3 regions of the Nonomuraea purpurea genome follow, and region 2 is predicted to be linked to each of the others. Evidence: riboswitches for the same ligand, from Rfam matches in the RefSeq annotation. Region 2 holds a riboswitch; each other region holds the start of a gene.
The links. Region 2 has a riboswitch for S-adenosylmethionine ahead of ACFOY2_RS18990 (ABC transporter substrate-binding protein). Riboswitches for the same ligand answer to the same signal wherever they lie in the genome.
Positions count from the first base shown of each region.

Region 1: it holds a riboswitch for S-adenosylmethionine, as region 2 does, so the genes downstream of both, thrC (threonine synthase) here and ACFOY2_RS18990 (ABC transporter substrate-binding protein) in region 2, are expected to answer to the same signal.
Region 3: it holds a riboswitch for S-adenosylmethionine, as region 2 does, so the genes downstream of both, ACFOY2_RS31740 (aminotransferase class V-fold PLP-dependent enzyme) here and ACFOY2_RS18990 (ABC transporter substrate-binding protein) in region 2, are expected to answer to the same signal.

Region 1 is NZ_JBHSBI010000026.1:26,623-31,762, reverse strand. It holds gene groL (chaperonin GroEL) at 1-84, opposite strand, end outside; gene ACFOY2_RS38505 (cold-shock protein) at 457-657, opposite strand; gene ACFOY2_RS38500 (MoaD/ThiS family protein) at 899-1,174, opposite strand; gene thrC (threonine synthase) at 1,199-2,428, opposite strand; SAM riboswitch class I at 2,442-2,583, opposite strand; gene ACFOY2_RS38490 (RNA polymerase sigma factor) at 2,663-3,217, opposite strand; gene ACFOY2_RS38485 (alpha,alpha-trehalose-phosphate synthase (UDP-forming)) at 3,249-4,697, shown strand; gene ACFOY2_RS38480 (hypothetical protein) at 4,694-5,140, opposite strand, start outside.
Region 2 is NZ_JBHSBI010000009.1:57,801-62,940, forward strand. It holds gene ACFOY2_RS18980 (ABC transporter permease) at 1-880, opposite strand, end outside; gene ACFOY2_RS18985 (ABC transporter ATP-binding protein) at 877-2,220, opposite strand; gene ACFOY2_RS18990 (ABC transporter substrate-binding protein) at 2,187-3,290, opposite strand; SAM riboswitch class IV at 3,342-3,462, opposite strand; gene ACFOY2_RS18995 (sulfite exporter TauE/SafE family protein) at 3,690-4,628, shown strand; gene ACFOY2_RS19000 (RrF2 family transcriptional regulator) at 4,834-5,140, shown strand, end outside.
Region 3 is NZ_JBHSBI010000018.1:41,189-46,328, forward strand. It holds gene ACFOY2_RS31730 (NADH-quinone oxidoreductase subunit D) at 1-832, opposite strand, end outside; gene ACFOY2_RS31735 (DoxX family protein) at 957-1,589, shown strand; gene ACFOY2_RS31740 (aminotransferase class V-fold PLP-dependent enzyme) at 1,591-2,877, opposite strand; SAM riboswitch class IV at 2,921-3,036, opposite strand; gene ACFOY2_RS31745 (TerC family protein) at 3,151-3,900, shown strand; gene ACFOY2_RS31750 (cytochrome P450) at 3,910-5,103, shown strand; gene ACFOY2_RS31755 (SAM-dependent methyltransferase) at 5,087-5,140, opposite strand, start outside.

The sequences.
Region 1 (5,140 bases), on a different contig from region 2:
CTTGACGGCGTCGGCGAGCTGGTTCATACCGCGCTCGAGACCGCGCCGGGCGTCCTCGTCAAACGCGATCATCTTGGCTGCCATAAGGCTAGACCTCCCAGATGCAGGGTGGCTGTCCTGGACCGAGCCGACGCCCGCGACGGCATGGGCCTGCATCTCCGTTCGGCAGGCCCCATCGTCTCGATCCGAGTGTTGGCACTCTGCCGTACAGAGTGCCAACGACTGTTTAGCACTCTACCCTGCCGAGTGCAAGCGACAGCCTGCGGCCCTGGGTGTCCTGGCCCAGGTCAGTACGGCGAACCGCCCCTAATGGGGGTAAACCTCGCAACCTACGGCGGACCACTGGACGCGGCCCACCGCACGACTCGCCGTACCCGGATCGACGAAATGGGAGGTGGCAGGCTCGCACGGACTGCGCTGCCGTGCGATCCGGCCCGGTGCATACCAGCGGTGTTTTCAGACCGCGCGGACGGCCTCCGCCTGCGGCCCCTTCTGGCCCTGCGTGATCTCGAACTCGACGCGCTGCCCCTGTTCGAGAGATCGATACCCGTCCATCAGGATCGCTGAGTAATGGACGAATACATCCTTACCACCGTCTACCGCGATGAAGCCGTAGCCCTTGTCCGCGTTGAACCACTTGACGGTGCCCTGCGCCACTTCCGACTCCTCTTACTGGGCTCACAGATCTCGCCCATTCCTCCGCGAGACCTGTAATCGCATGACTTAACAGAAAATCAGCCAGACGATCGCCCTCGACCATACCTGTGGCACGGGGTTTGGCAACAGAGTCAATCCACAAACTACGTATTTCTACGATCTGAAGGCGGTTCAGGGTTGAAATGGCCTGGAAATGGAGAAGGCGCCCACTAGGGGCGCCTTCTCACGTGTGGTGGTGCACTCAGCCTCCGGCGACCGCCGGGATGATTGAGATCTGAGCGCCCTCAGGGGCGGGAGTGTCGAGTCCTTCGACGAAACGGACGTCCTCTTCCCCAACATAAACGTTGACGAAACGTCGAATCTTGCCCGATTCATCAAGTATTCTCGCGCCGATCCCCGGGTAGTCGGAGTCGAGCTTGGCGAGCACGTCACGAAGAGTCGCGCCCTCGCCACTCACTTCGGCGTTGCCGCCGGTGTACGTACGCAGAATGGTGGGAATCCGCACAGATACGGCCATGGTTTAAGTCGCCTTTCCTGGTTGTCAGACAGTCGCGCGGTACGCGTCGAGAGAGGGCCGGATCACGGCGGTGGGCTTGGCGTCGGCGAGCACGTCGAGCGTCTTGAGCCCGTCGCCGGTGTTGAGCACCACGGTCTCGGCCTCCGGGTCGAGCGCTCCCGTCTCGACGAGCTTCTTGAGCACGCCCACGGTCACCCCGCCGGCGGTCTCGGCGAAGATGCCCTCGGTCGAGGCCAGCAGCTTGATCGCGGCCACGATCTCAGGGTCGGTGACGTCCTCGACGCCCCCTCCCGTGCGCCGGGCGATGTCGAGCACGTACGGGCCGTCGGCCGGGTTGCCGATGGCCAGCGACTTGGCGATGGTGTCGGGCTTGACCGGCTGGACGACGTCGTGTCCCGCCTTGTACGCGGTGGAGACCGGCGAGCAGCCGGCCGCCTGCGCCCCGAAGATCTTGTAGGGGGTGTCCTCGACCAGCCCCAGCGCCACCAGCTCCTTGAAGCCCTTGTCGATCTTCGTGAGCTGCGAGCCGGAGGCGATGGGGATGATGATCTGCTCGGGCAGCCGCCAGCCGAGCTGCTCGGCGATCTCGTACGCGAGCGTCTTGGACCCCTCGGCGTAGTAGGGCCGCAGGTTGACGTTGACGAAGCCCCACTTGTCGCCGAGCGGGTCGCCGATCAGTTCCGAGCAGAACCTGTTGACCTCGTCGTAGGTGCCGTCGATGCCGATCAGCCGGCCGCCGAACACCCGGGCCATGGCGATCTTGGCGTGTTCGAGGTTCGCGGGGATGAACACGCACGCCTCGAGCCCCGCCCGCGCCGCCGCGGCCGTGACCGCGCCCGCGAGATTGCCGGTGGAGGAGCAGGAAAGGGTGTGGAAACCGAAGTTGCGCGCCGCCTCGACGGCCATGGCGACCACGCGGTCCTTGAAGGAGTGGGTGGGGTTGCCCGAGTCGTCCTTCACATGCAGGGACTTGATGCCGAGTGCTCGCCCCAGATTTCCGGCCTTGACCAATTTGGTCCAGCCGGGGTTCATATTGGGCTTACTGATGACGTCGGCGGGCACCGGCAGCAACGACCGGTAGCGCCAGATGTTGGCGGGGCCCGATTCGATGTCCGCGCGGGTCACTTCGCCGAAGGAGTAGGCCGCCTCAAGCGGCCCGAAACACTCCTGACACGCGAAACTGGGGCCGAGGGGGTAACGGGTGCCGCACTCGCGGCAGGACAGAGCGACGGCAGGACCAAAGTCAAGCGGCATGAAGCGAGGCCTTCCCTCATCTTCGCCCGCGGCCACCTTGACCGCGAACCGGAATTGGCACCTTGTCCCGGTCGGCCTCGCCAGGTCGCGAGTCGAAAGCCGGGAGGGTTGCCGGGGCTTCGCAGGGCCGGTCCCTCCACCCCTCTGGATGAGCAATATTCAGTTGTTGAATTGGACTCTACCCGCCCAAGTGACCCAAACGACCATCCGTCTCAGCAGATGAGACGCATAGTCTCAGCGATAGTCCTCCCCGAGCACACCCTGTACGTATTTGCGTGCCTGGTGGATACGCGACTTGGCGGTGCCGAGCGGAATTCCCAGCTGCTCGGCCACCTCGTTGTAGTCGAGCTGGACGATGTCGCGCAGAACCAGCGCCTGAGCCAGGTCGGGTTTGTCGGCCTCCAGCGCCTCCATGGCGTCGAGCAGGTCGAGCCGCGAGCCCGCGATCACACTGACCCGCCGAACGTCGGGCTTCTGCATGGGCAGCTCGTCGGAGGTCTGCTCGGCGGCCCTGCGCTTGAGCGAGCGGTACGTCGTACGCGCGCAGTTGGCCGTGACGATGTGCAGCCAGGTACTGAACCTCGCCCGTCCCTCGAAGCGCCCGATGTTACGCGCCACGGCCAGCAATGTGTCTTGCGAGGCCTCCTCAGCGTCCTGATGATATGGCAGGATTCGGGCGCAGTGACGCATCACATCAGGCTCGATCCGTGCCAGGAGTTCGCCAAGTGCGCGATGATCTCCGGCGGCGGCGGAGCGGGCGAGTTCCTCGGTTAGCTCATCTAGCGCCATAGCTGGGATCCTATGGGCGAAAGGAGCCTCGATGAACAGCGTTCTGGTGGCCTCCAACAGAGGACCTGTCTCCTTCACCGTCTCCGACGACGGCGAACTGACCATGAAACGCGGCGGGGGCGGCCTGGTGTCCGGGTTGTCCGGGGCGACCAAGGACGACGGCGTGCTGTGGGTGTGCGCGGCGCTGTCCGACGGCGACCGCAGCGCCGTGCGCCTGACTCCTGGCGGCCGGATCGACCAGGCCGGCTACGACATCGGCAAGGTGCGGATGCTCGACATCCCGCCCGCCACCTTCCACCGCGCCTACAACGCCGTGGCCAACTCGACCCTGTGGTTCGTCAACCACCTGCTCTACGACATCCCCAACTCGCCCAGCTTCGGCACCCGCTTCGCCCGCGAGTGGGAGTCCTACCGCGACTACAACGGCGCGTTCGCGCTGGCACTGGCCGAGGAGGCCGGCCACGGCGCCCGCGTGATGGTGCAGGACTACCACCTGACGTTGACCCCGGCGATGCTCCGCGCAGAACGGCCCGATCTGCGCATCGCCCATTTCAGCCACACCCCGTGGGCGCCGCCCGAATACTTCTCCCTGCTGCCCGACGCTGTGGCCAGAGAGGTCCTGGAAGGCATTCTGGGAGCCGATCACGCCGGGTTCCTGGCAGACAGGTGGGCCCAGGCGTTCATGGACTGCTGTGAGGCTCTCCTGGGCGCGGAGGCCGACCGCGCCGGGCGCAGCGTCACCCACCAGGGCAGGACGACCCGCATCGGCGTCCACAGCCTGGGCGTCGACGGCGACGCGCTGTGGGAGCGGGCCGTCGAGCCCGACGTCGAGTCGCACATGGCGGCGCTCAGGGAGCAGGTGGGCGAGCGCAGCCTGATCGTCCGCATCGACCGCACCGAGCTGTCGAAGAACATCGTGCGCGGCCTGGTGGCCTACGGCGAGTTCCTCGCCGCCCACCCCGAGTGGCACGGCCGCGTGGTGCACCTGGCCTTCGCCTACCCCAGCAGGCACGACCTGCCCGAATACCGCGAGTACACCGCCATGGTGCAGCGCTGCGCCCAGGAGATCGAGGACACCTACGCCACGGAGGACTGGGATCCGCTGATCCTCAACGTCAACGACGACTATCCGCGCTCGCTGGCCGCCTACAGGATGGCGGATGTCCTGCTGGTCAACCCCATCCGCGACGGCATGAACCTGGTCGCCAAGGAGGGCCCGATCCTGTCGCCGCGATGCGCGCTGGTGTTGTCGCGGGAGGCCGGCGCGGCGGCCGAGCTGGGGCCGCACGCGCTCGTCGTCAACCCCTACGACATCACCGAGACGGCCGACGCCCTGCACGAGGCGCTGGTCATGCCGGAGGACGAACGCAGGATGCGGCGTGACAAGCTGCACGCCGCCGCCACCGCCCTGCCGCCGCAGAAGTGGCTGGCGGCCCAGCTCGACGCTCTGGGGCCCATCGACGAGCAGCAGGCGCTCTAACGCCAGTCGGCGTGCTCGAGCACGCCGGCCAGGCCGGGCGTGTTCCACTGGTCGACGACCAGGATCTTGGTGGTGGGCAGGAACCACTCGCGCTGCACGTAGCGGGACTTCACCGCGCCGCCCGAGTAGGAGACGCAGGTGGCCTTCCACTCGCGGTAGGCGGCCTTGTGCCCGGGGCCGACCTGGCGCAGGCCCTTGACCTTCGCCGCGCCGAGCGTCTGGCCCCACTTGCGGTTGTGCGGGCACAGCTGCACGTCGGTAGCGGGATAGAACGGTTTGGCACCGGTGTAGGGAGAAAAGAGCTCGTTGCCCTCCTTGATGGCCTTCGGGCCGAGCACCCAGAAGCTGTCGCACTCGGCGGTGCCGTAGGCGCCGCCGGGCTTGGCGCACCTGCCGGTGACCACCCGGATCCAGTCGGGGCTGACGCGGCGCACCTCCCACTT
Region 2 (5,140 bases):
CCCAGATCCTGAACACGCCCGCGAGCAGTGAGGTGGAGACGATCGTGAGGGCCAGCAGCGCGAAGCTCAGCGCCGCGGCGACCGGGTAGTCGAACACCGTCGTCACCTGGTCGTAGACCCGGATGCCCGTCAGCGGCTGCGTCACCCCGCCGACCAGCAGCGGCGTGATGTAGATGCCCATGGCCAGCGCGAAGACGATCAGCGCGCCCGTGACCATCCCCGGCAGGCTCAGGGGGACCGTCACCCGCAGGAACGTCCTGATCGGGCCGGCCCCTAGGGTCTGCGAGGCGCGGTGCAGGTTGCGGTCCTGGCCGCCGAGCGCCGTGGTCAGCGGGATGATCGCGAACGGCAGCAGCACGTGCGTCACCGCCACCACGACCGCCGGGTAGCTGGTCAGGAGCTGGGCCAGCTGGTCCCGCAGGCCCGTGGCGACCAGCGCCTGGTTGACGACCCCGTTGCCCGACAGCAGCACCACCCAGCCGTAGGTGCGCACGACCACGCTGGTCAGCAGCGGCGAGATCACGATGACGAACAGCAGCGTACGCACCACGCCGGGACGCTGGCGGGCCAGCGCGTAGGCGGCCGGGTACGCCAGGGTCACGCACAGGACCGCCACCAGGAGCGCCGTGGCCAGCGTTTGGAGGAGAGAGCCGTAGAAGTACGGCTCGGTGAGGACCCGCCCGTACTGCTCCAGGGTCCAGCCCGGCAGGGCGGCGTTGAAGGCGTCGACCGGATTGAAGCTCAGGCGGAGCAGGCGGACCAGCGGCACCAGGAACAGGGCCGCCAGGAAGACCAGGAGCGGGAGGACGTAGACGAAGCCCGTCCAGCGGGGGCGGCGCGCGGGGGCCGCCGGGCGCGCGCCCGGCGATACGACCGTCATCCCGCCCCCACCTCAGGCCCGGCACCGGGCTCCGCGCCGGGCTTCGCCGCGGGCCCCGTGTCGGGCTTGGCTTCCGACCCCGCGCCGGACCTCGCCTCGGGTCCCGTGCCGGGCTTCGCGCCGGTCTCCGGTTCGGGTCCCGCGTCGAGGATGATCACGTCGGCGGGGTCCCAGGTTGCCACGACCGGCGTGCCCGCGCCCGGCGGGTCAGCCGAGCCCGCGCCGGTGTCGGCGCTCTGCACGCTCAGGGCGCGCCCGTCGGCCAGCCGCACCTCGACGTGCCAGGCGTCACCCGCGAACGCCCGATACCCCACGGTCCCCGCGACCCCGCCGGCCGTCTCGACGCCAGCCGTGTTGGGGCTCGCTTCGGCCGGGTCGGTGGTGCGGAGGGCTGAGGCGGGCGTGTCGGGAATGCCGGTCGAACCGGGTTCGTCGGCGGTGCGCAGGCGGATGCGTTCTGGGCGGATCGCCACTACCGCGTGCTCGCCCACGCCCACCGGCAGTGGCCCGCAGCCCACGGTGATCCCGCCGACGTCGAGCTCGCCCGAGGCCGTGACGGTGCCCTCCAGGACGTTGGCCGCCCCGATGAACTGCGCCACGAAGCGGGTCGCCGGCCGCCGGTAGACCTCGTCGGGGGTGCCGAGCTGCTCGATCCGGCCGCCGTTCATGACGGCCACCCGGTCGGACAGCGCCAGAGCCTCCTCCTGGTCGTGCGTGACGAAGATCATCGTGGTGCCGATGCGGCGCTGGATGGCCCGCAGCTCCACCCGCATCTCCCTGCGCAGCTTGGCGTCGAGGTTGGACAGCGGCTCGTCCAGCAGCAGCACCGCGGGCCGGATGGCCAGGGCGCGGGCCAGCGCCACCCGCTGCTGCTGGCCGCCGGAGAGCTGCTTGGGCCGGCGCTCGGCGTACCCCTCGAGGCCGACCAGGCGCAGCGCCTCGCGGACGCGCTCCTCGCGTTCGGCCCGGTCCAGGCGGCGCACCCGCAGCCCGTACGCCACGTTGGCGGCGACGGTCATGTGCGGGAACAGCGCGTAGTTCTGGAAGACCATGCCCAGACCCCGGCGGTACGGCGGCCGGTCGGTGACGTCGGAGCCGTCGATCACGATCCGGCCCGCCGTGGGCCGCACGAAGCCCGCGATGGAGTTGAGCAGCGTCGTCTTGCCGCAACCGCTGGGCCCGAGAATGGACAGGAACTCGCCCTTGCGGATCGACAGCCGCTCCAGATCGAGCACCCGCGCGCCTTCGTAGCCGGCGGCCAGTCCCTCGATCTCGACGTGTCCCGCCCCGTCCCCGGGCAGTTCGATCAGCCGAAGATCTGATTCCACCGCTGCTGCCATTCGTTGAGCTTGGGGGTGGCGACCGTGTAGTCGACCCAGATGAACTTCTCGAAGACCTCGGGCCCGTGCTTGACCCGCTCCTCGAAGGCCGGGCTGTAGTCGATGGCGTCGTTCCCGGCGGCGTACCAGGTGCCTTCGGCGAACGGCTTCTGGTTCTGCGCCGCCGACAGGTAGTCGAGGAACTTGGTGGCCAGCTCGCTGTTCTTGCTGCCGCTGGCGACGAAGTACGAGGTCAGCGCCCCCACCGGGCCAGACTTGGGGTAGGTGAAGCCGATCGGGGAGCCCGCCTGGGCCATGGCGAAGGCGCGGCCGTCCCAGAAGGGCATGATCCAGGCGTCGCCGTTCTCCATGACGGTGGCGGCGTTGCCCGCGTTGGCGGGGAAGGACGACACGCAGCCCTTCAGCGTCTCCAGCTTGGCGAACGCCTTGTCCACGGCCGCGGGGTCGGACAGCTTGCCGCCTTCGGAGGTGACCAGGGCGGAGAAGAACTCCAGGCCGGGGTTGTAGGTCAGCGGGGGCAGGGCGATGTGGCCGCAGTACTGCTTGTCGAAGATGTCCGACCAGTCCGACGGCGGCGTCTTGATCTTGTCGGTTCGGTAGAGGAGGCCGGTCGAGCCCGTGGTCAGCGGCACGCCGTACTGCTTGCCCTGGTAGGCCGACTTGCCGCGCAGCACGGGGTCGATGTCCTTCCAGTGCGTGAGCTTGGCGGTGTCGAGCGGCTGCAGCAGACCGGCCGAGGACGCGGGCAGGGAGGCGTCGGGGGTGAAGGCGATGACGTCGAACGGCGGGTTCTCGCCGCCGGACGCCCGCAGCTTGGTGAGCCATTCGGCGTTGGCGCCGTAGACGAGGTTGACCTTCGCGCCGGTGTCGCGTTCGAACGGCTCGACGAACGACTTCTTGAACAGCTCGCCCCATGCGCCCGCGAACGCGGTCACCGTGAGTTCCTGTTTGGCCTGGCCCGCGTCGCCCGTACCCGACGATCCGCCCGTGTCGACGCCGCCGCATGCCGTGAGCGCGAGCATGACCGCGGCGCCCGCTCCGGCCAGGCGAGTGACTCCGCCCTTCATCATTACCCTTTCGTTGGAGCCAAGGGCGCGGGGGTGGGGCAGGGCACGGCTGGAGGACCGCGCTTGCCGCCGGGAGCACCGTTCAGCTCGACGACCATGTCATCACCCGGGGCACCCCGCCGCGGTGGGAGGGTTGCCGTCCAGCAAGCCGGGGCTTCGCACTGGACTCGTGACAAAAGCGACTATACCAGTCGGTTTTAGTGACAATCTTCCGGGCTCGTTTGTGTCGTTTGCTCACCTTTATACACATTGCAGGCTCTTGGCGTACACGTACCCCCGTCGCGGCGCGTGATTCGGGCGCCACGGGGCGCACTCCCTCGCGGATGGGGGTTGACTGGCGTGCGCTTTGCCTTAATGATTATTCCTACTTGTACAGTAGGATTAATCGGGAAAGGGGGTGCCGTGCGAGCACTCATCCTGCTCGGGCTGGTCGGCTTCGCCGCACAGCTCGTGGACGGCAGCCTGGGCATGGCCTACGGCGTCACTTCGACCACGTTGCTGCTGGCCATCGGCACCAACGCCGCCGCCGCCTCGGCCACCGTGCACCTTGCCGAGATCGGCACCACACTCGCCTCGGGCCTGTCACACTGGCGCTTCGGCAACATCGACTGGAAGGTCGTCGGCAAGATCGGCGTTCCCGGCGCCGTCGGCGCGTTCGCCGGCGCGACGTTCCTGTCGAGCCTGTCGACCGAGACCGCCGCTCCGGTCATGTCGCTCATCCTGCTGACCCTGGGCGCCTACATCCTCATCCGGTTCACCGCGTACGGACTGCCGCGCGGCAACCTGGGCAAGCCGCTGCGCAAGCGCTTCCTGACGCCGCTCGGACTGCTCGCCGGGTTCGTCGACGCCACCGGAGGCGGCGGCTGGGGCCCGGTCGGCACCCCCGCCATCCTGGCCAGCGGCCGCCTGGCGCCCCGCAAGGTGATCGGCTCCATCGACGCCAGCGAATTCCTCGTCGCCATCGCCGCCAGCGTCGGGTTCTTCGTCGGCATCGGCTCCGAGAACATCAACTTCGCCTGGGTCGCCGTGCTCCTGCTCGGCGGCGTCATCGCCGCCCCGATCGCGGCCTGGCTGGTCCGGCACATCCCGCCGCGCATCCTCGGCTCGGCCGTGGGCGGGCTCATCATCCTGACCAACGTCCGCACCCTGCTGCGCAGCGAATGGATCGACGCCCCCGGCAACGTCCAGGCCATCGCCTACGTCGCCATCGCCGTCCTGTGGGCCGCCGCCATCGCCTACTCGGTGCGCGAGTACCGGCGCGACAAGGCGCACGAGTCGGTCGAGGCGGTCGAGGACGAGACCCGCCGCACGACGACGGAAGAAGAAACCGCCTCCGCCTGAGCCACGTCCCGGGTCCGGCGGCCTCTCGCACGGGAGCCGGACCCGGGACGCGGGAACCTCCTCGGCCGGAGGCCGATCACAAAGGAGCATCATTGACCTCAAGCCCCTGCCTGCCGCGACAGCACCGTGCGGCGCCCCCGATCGCCGCCCTGGCCGCACCCGCCAGGGCCGCCGCCGTCCCGCCGGCAGTGCGGCGGGACGGCTGATGCGCATCTCCGCCCGCACCCAGTACGCGCTGTGCGCCATGGTCGCCCTCGCGACCGCGGAAGGCCCCGTACACGCGGAATGGGTCGCCCTCACCCAGGACATCCCGCGCCGATTCTGCGACAACATCCTGCTCCAACTGCGCAGGGCGGGCCTGGTACGCAGCCAAAGAGGCCCCGACGGCGGCTACTGGCTGGCCCGCCCGGCCAAGGAGATCAGCCTCGCCGACGTGATCCACGTGACCGAGGGCGTCGAGCAGGGCTCCGAGCACTTCCCCGCCGCCGCCGCGCCCCTGGCCGACGTCTGGG
Region 3 (5,140 bases), on a different contig from region 2:
TGAGCTGGTTGAGCAGTACCTCGAAGCGGGCGTGGCAGTCGCCGGCGCCGCGGGTGACGACCTTGACGGGCAGCTCGGAGTAGGCCAGGTACGGCTCGTCGCGGCGCAGGTCGAAATCGACGCCCGAGGCGCGGGCGATGGGGCCGCTGACGCCGTACTGGGTGATCTGCTCGGCGGAGAGCACACCGACGCCCCTGGTGCGGGCCATGAAGATCTCGTTGTGCAGGATGAGGTTCTCGATGTCGGGCACGCGGCGGCGGGTCTCGGCGACGGTCTGCGACACCCGGTCGAGCCAGCCCAGCGGCAGGTCCTCCTTCAGCCCGCCGACCCGGTTGAACATGTAGTGCATGCGTCCGCCGGAGATCTCCTCCATGACGGCCTGGATGCGTTCGCGTTCGTTGAAGGAGTAGAACAGCGGCGTCATCGCGCCCAGCTCCAGGGGGTAGGAGCCGAGGAACATCAGGTGGTTGAGCGCCCGGTTGAGCTCGGCCAGGAGTGTACGCGCCCACACGGCCCTGACCGGCGGCTCCATGCCGAGCAGGCGTTCGGCGGCCAGCACCACGCCCAGCTCGTTCGCGAACCCCGACAGCCAGTCGTGCCTGTTGGCCAGCATGATGATCTGGCGGTAGTCGCGGACCTCGAAGAGCTTCTCCGCGCCCCGGTGCATGTAGCCGATGATCGGCTCGGCGGTGGCGATGCGCTCGCCGTCGAGTGTCAGGCGCAGCCTGAGCACCCCATGCGTCGACGGGTGCTGCGGGCCGATGTTGAGGATCATGTCCTCGGTGGCCAGCTCCTTCGCGCCGGCTCCGATTCCGACCACACGTTCCGTCATAGGCCCCATGCTGCCACCGCCGTGGTCGGCGATCCAGCGCGGGGGAGGGTCAAGGAATGGCATTGAAACGCATCCTTAAGACGGACATGGGGAGGAATAGCGGGAACGGGGGGAGAAAAGCACCATGAAGAGAGTTCTCTTCGATATCGCGGCCCTGATCGCGCGGGTGGTGACTGGCGTGATCTTCCTGGCGCACGGGCTGGAGAAGTGGCAGGGCGGCCTCGGCCCGACCTCGCGGGGGTTCACGGACATGGGGATCCCGGTGCCCGAACTCTCCGCCGTGTACGCGACCATCGTGGAGACCGTCGGGGGCCTCTTCCTGATCATCGGCCTGCTGGTGCGGCTGATGGGGGTGCTACTGCTGATCAACATGCTCGGCGCGATCGCGTTCGTGCACGCCTCGCAGGGCGTGCTGGCCGGTAACGACGGCTGGGAGCTGCCCGGCGCGCTCGGCGCGCTCGGCCTGATGTTCGCGGCGCTCGGAGGCGGGCGGATCGGGCTCGACGGCATCATCGGCGCGTTGTTCCGCAGACATTCGGAGCGGCACGCGGCCGAGGCGGAGCTGGCCGCCCATGCGTCCAGGAACGGGAACTTCGCGACGGGCCCCACGAGACCGCAGGACCCGCCCGGCGCGAGCAAACAGCCCAAACAGCAGGCGCCGCCCAGATCGAGCAGGCTCAACGACGACGACATGCGCGACATCGACGCCTTGGTGGCCGACGAGCCGCACCAGCATCCCAAGCCGCCGAACCGCTGAGTCAGCGGGCGACGAGGTCGCGCAGCGCCTTGATGAGCCGGTCCACGTGCTCCCGCGTGGTCCCGATGCCGATCGAGGCCCGAACCGCAGAGGCCGTGTCGTCCTCACAGCCCCCGTCGCTCACATCCAGAAGATGCCGGACGAACGGGTGCGCGCAGAACTTGCCGTCGCGCACGCCGATGCCGTACTCGCCGGAGAGCGCCTCGGCCACCTCGCGCGCCGAGTAACCGGCCACGGTGAACGACACGATGCCGACCCGAGGATGGTCATCCCCCCACAGCGACAGCTCCCGAACACCCTCGATCGAGGCCAGCCCGGAACGCAGCCGGGCGATCAGCTCCTCCTCCTCGCGCACCAGCGCGGTCCACCCCGTGGCGCTGAGGGCGTCGCAGGCCGCGGCCAGCGCGATGGCGCCCAGCACGTTCGGGGTTCCGGCCTCGTGGCGCGGCTCGGGGTCGTCGTGCCACTCGATGGTCTCCTCCACCGAGCGCACCGCGCCGCCGCCCTTGAGGTACGGCTCGCCCTCGGCCAGCCAGTCCCTGCGCCCGACCAGAGCGCCGGCGCCGAAGGGCGCGTACAGCTTGTGTCCTGAGAAGACCACGTAGTCCAGGTCGAGCGCGGTCAGGTTGAGCCGCCGGTGCGGTACGAGCTGCGCCGCGTCCACCAGGATCCTGGCCCCGTGCCGGTGCGCGATGTGGGCCAGCGCGGCGATGGGCCACAGTTCGCCGGTGACGTTGGAGGCGGCGGTGACCACGAGCAGCTTCGGCCCCTCGATCCCGGCCAGCGCCTCGTCGGCGGCGCGGACGGCCGCGCCGGGGAAGGCGGGGGGCGCGAGCCGTACGGACCTGGCCCAGGGCAGGAGCGAGGCGTGGTGCTCGGTGTCGAAGACCACGGCGGTGGTGCCGGCGGGCAGACAGCGGGCCAGCAGGTTCGTGGCGTCGGTGGTGTTGCGGGTGAAGATCACGGCGTCGTCGGGACGCGCGCCGACGAAGGCCCTGACCGTGTGGCGGGACTGCTCGTACCTGGCGGTGGTGAGCTGGGAGGCGTAGCCCGCGCCGCGGTGAACGCTGGAGTAGGCCGGGAGCGCGGCGGTGACGGCGGCGCTGACCGGCTCAAGACAGGGGGCGCTGGCGGCGTAGTCGAGGTTGGCGTAGGACACCAGCTTGCCGCCCTTGACCGGCACTTCGAGGTCGGCGCCGAGCACGGCGGGGATCGACCGGCTCGTGACGGCGGCGGGGGCTTCGTCGATGGGTTCGGTGGCGGCGTTGAAGATCGTCAGCGTGGACACGGCACATCTCCTCAGGGTCATCGGACCCCCGGAGCAGCCACGGAGCCCGCGCTTGCCCGCCACCCTCCGTGGCGGACCAGGTCTTCACCCGGGGCACCCCGCCGCGGACGCGAGGGTTGCCGGCCAGCTAGCCGGGGCTTGACGCTGGCACTCATGACCTACGAACCGCACTATAACCGACGCCAGGCCCTAAAACGCAAGTCCGCGAACTTATGTGACTCCTGACTCGTTGCACCCGGAAACCCGCCACCCCCGCGTCATGGAGGTACACACATGCTGGACTGGGTGACCGACCCGCAGATCTGGATCGGTTTCTTCACCCTGGTCGCCTTGGAGATCGTTCTAGGGATAGACAACATCATCTTCATCTCGATCCTGGCGGGCAAGCTACCTCCTGAGCAGCGGGACAGAGCGCGCGTGCTGGGCCTGGCGGCGGCGCTGATCAGCAGGCTGCTCCTGCTGCTCGCCCTGTCGTGGGTGGTGCAGCTCACCGCGCCGCTGTTCACGGTCTTCGGCCACGAGATATCGGGACGCGACCTGATCCTGTTGCTCGGCGGCCTGTTCCTGCTGGCCAAGAGCGTCACGGAGATCGGCCACAGCATGGACACCCCGCACGGCAAGGACAAGAAGGCCGCCGCCGCGTCCTTCGCCTCCGTGATCGCGCAGATCATGGTGCTGGACATCGTGTTCTCGCTCGACTCGGTCATCACCGCCGTGGGCATGGTCGACGAGCTGGGCGTGATGATCGCGGCCGTCGTGGTGGCCGTGCTGGTGATGTTGTTCGCCTCCGGGCCGATCAGCAGGTTCGTCGACACGCATCCGAGCATCAAGATGCTGGCGCTGGCGTTCCTGGTGCTGATCGGCGTGGTGCTCGTCGCCGAGGGCCTGGACCAGCACATCCCCAAGGGCTACATCTACTTCGCGATGGCGTTCTCGGTCATCGTGGAACTGCTGAACATCCGGGTGCGCAGCAGGAACAACAAGAAGGTTCCGGAGGAGACGGAGGAGAAGGCCACTCCTTAAGATGAAATAGTGCCCTTCGACCCCTGGGATCCTGATTTCGTCGCTCATCCGTACCGGGTCTATGACGAGCTGAGGCGCCAGGCGCCCGTCAGCTACTTCGAGCCGACGGGCCAGTGGCTCGTCTCCCGGCACGCCGACGTCAACGCCCTGCTCAGAGACCGCCGCCTGGGGCGGTCCTACCTGCACGTGGCCACGCACGAGGAGTTCGGCAGGCCGCAGGAGCCGGACTTCCAGGAGCCGTTCTGGCGGGTGATCAGGGCGGGCATGCTGGACGTGGAGCCGCCGGTGCACACCAGGCTGCGCCGGTTGGTCTCCAGGGCGTTCACGCCGCGCATGGTCGAGTCGTTGCGCCCCCGCGTACGCGCCATCGCCGAGAGGCTGGTGGCCGCGTACGCGGACAAGGGCGGCGGAGACCTGATCGCCGAGGTCGCCGAGCCGCTCCCCGTCACCGTGATCGCGGAGATGCTCGGCGTCCCCGACCAGGACCGCCACCTGCTGCGCCCCTGGTCGGCCGACATCTGCCTGATGTACGAACTCAACCCCGGCAGCCAGGCCCAGCACACCGCGGCACGCGCTGCGGAGGAGTTCGCCGGATACCTCAAGTCCCTGGCGGCGCGGCGCCGCCGCGCCCCCGGCGACGACCTGATCAGCGCGCTCACCCAGATCCCGGAGCTCACCGAGGACGAGCTGGTCGGCACGTGCGTCCTGCTGCTCAACGCCGGCCACGAGGCCACCGTGAACGTGACGGGCAACGGCTGGTGGGCCCTGTTCAGGAACCCCGGCGAGCTCCAACGGTTGCGCGAGGACCGTTCGCTGCTGCCCACGGCCGTCGAGGAGCTGATGCGCTGGGACACGCCGCTGCAGATGTTCGAGCGCTGGGTGCTGGAGGACATCGAGGTCCACGGCGTGCGGATCCCGCGCGGGTCGGAGGTGGCCCTGCTGTTCGGCTCGGCCAACCGCGACCCGGCGGTCTTCGACGACCCGGACCGGCTCGACGTGGGCCGCGCCGACAACCCGCACATCTCGTTCGGGGCCGGTATCCACTTCTGCCTGGGCGCGCCGCTGGCCCGCATCGAGCTGATCGAGTCGTTCGGCGCGCTCCTGGACCGCGCGCCCAAGCTGGAGCTGCGGCAGGAGCCCACGTGGAAGCCCGGCTACGTCATTCGCGGCCTGCGCTCACTTGAGCTCACTTTCGCTGGGTGAGCCAGCCGAAGCCGCCGAGCCCGGTGGGATCGATCAG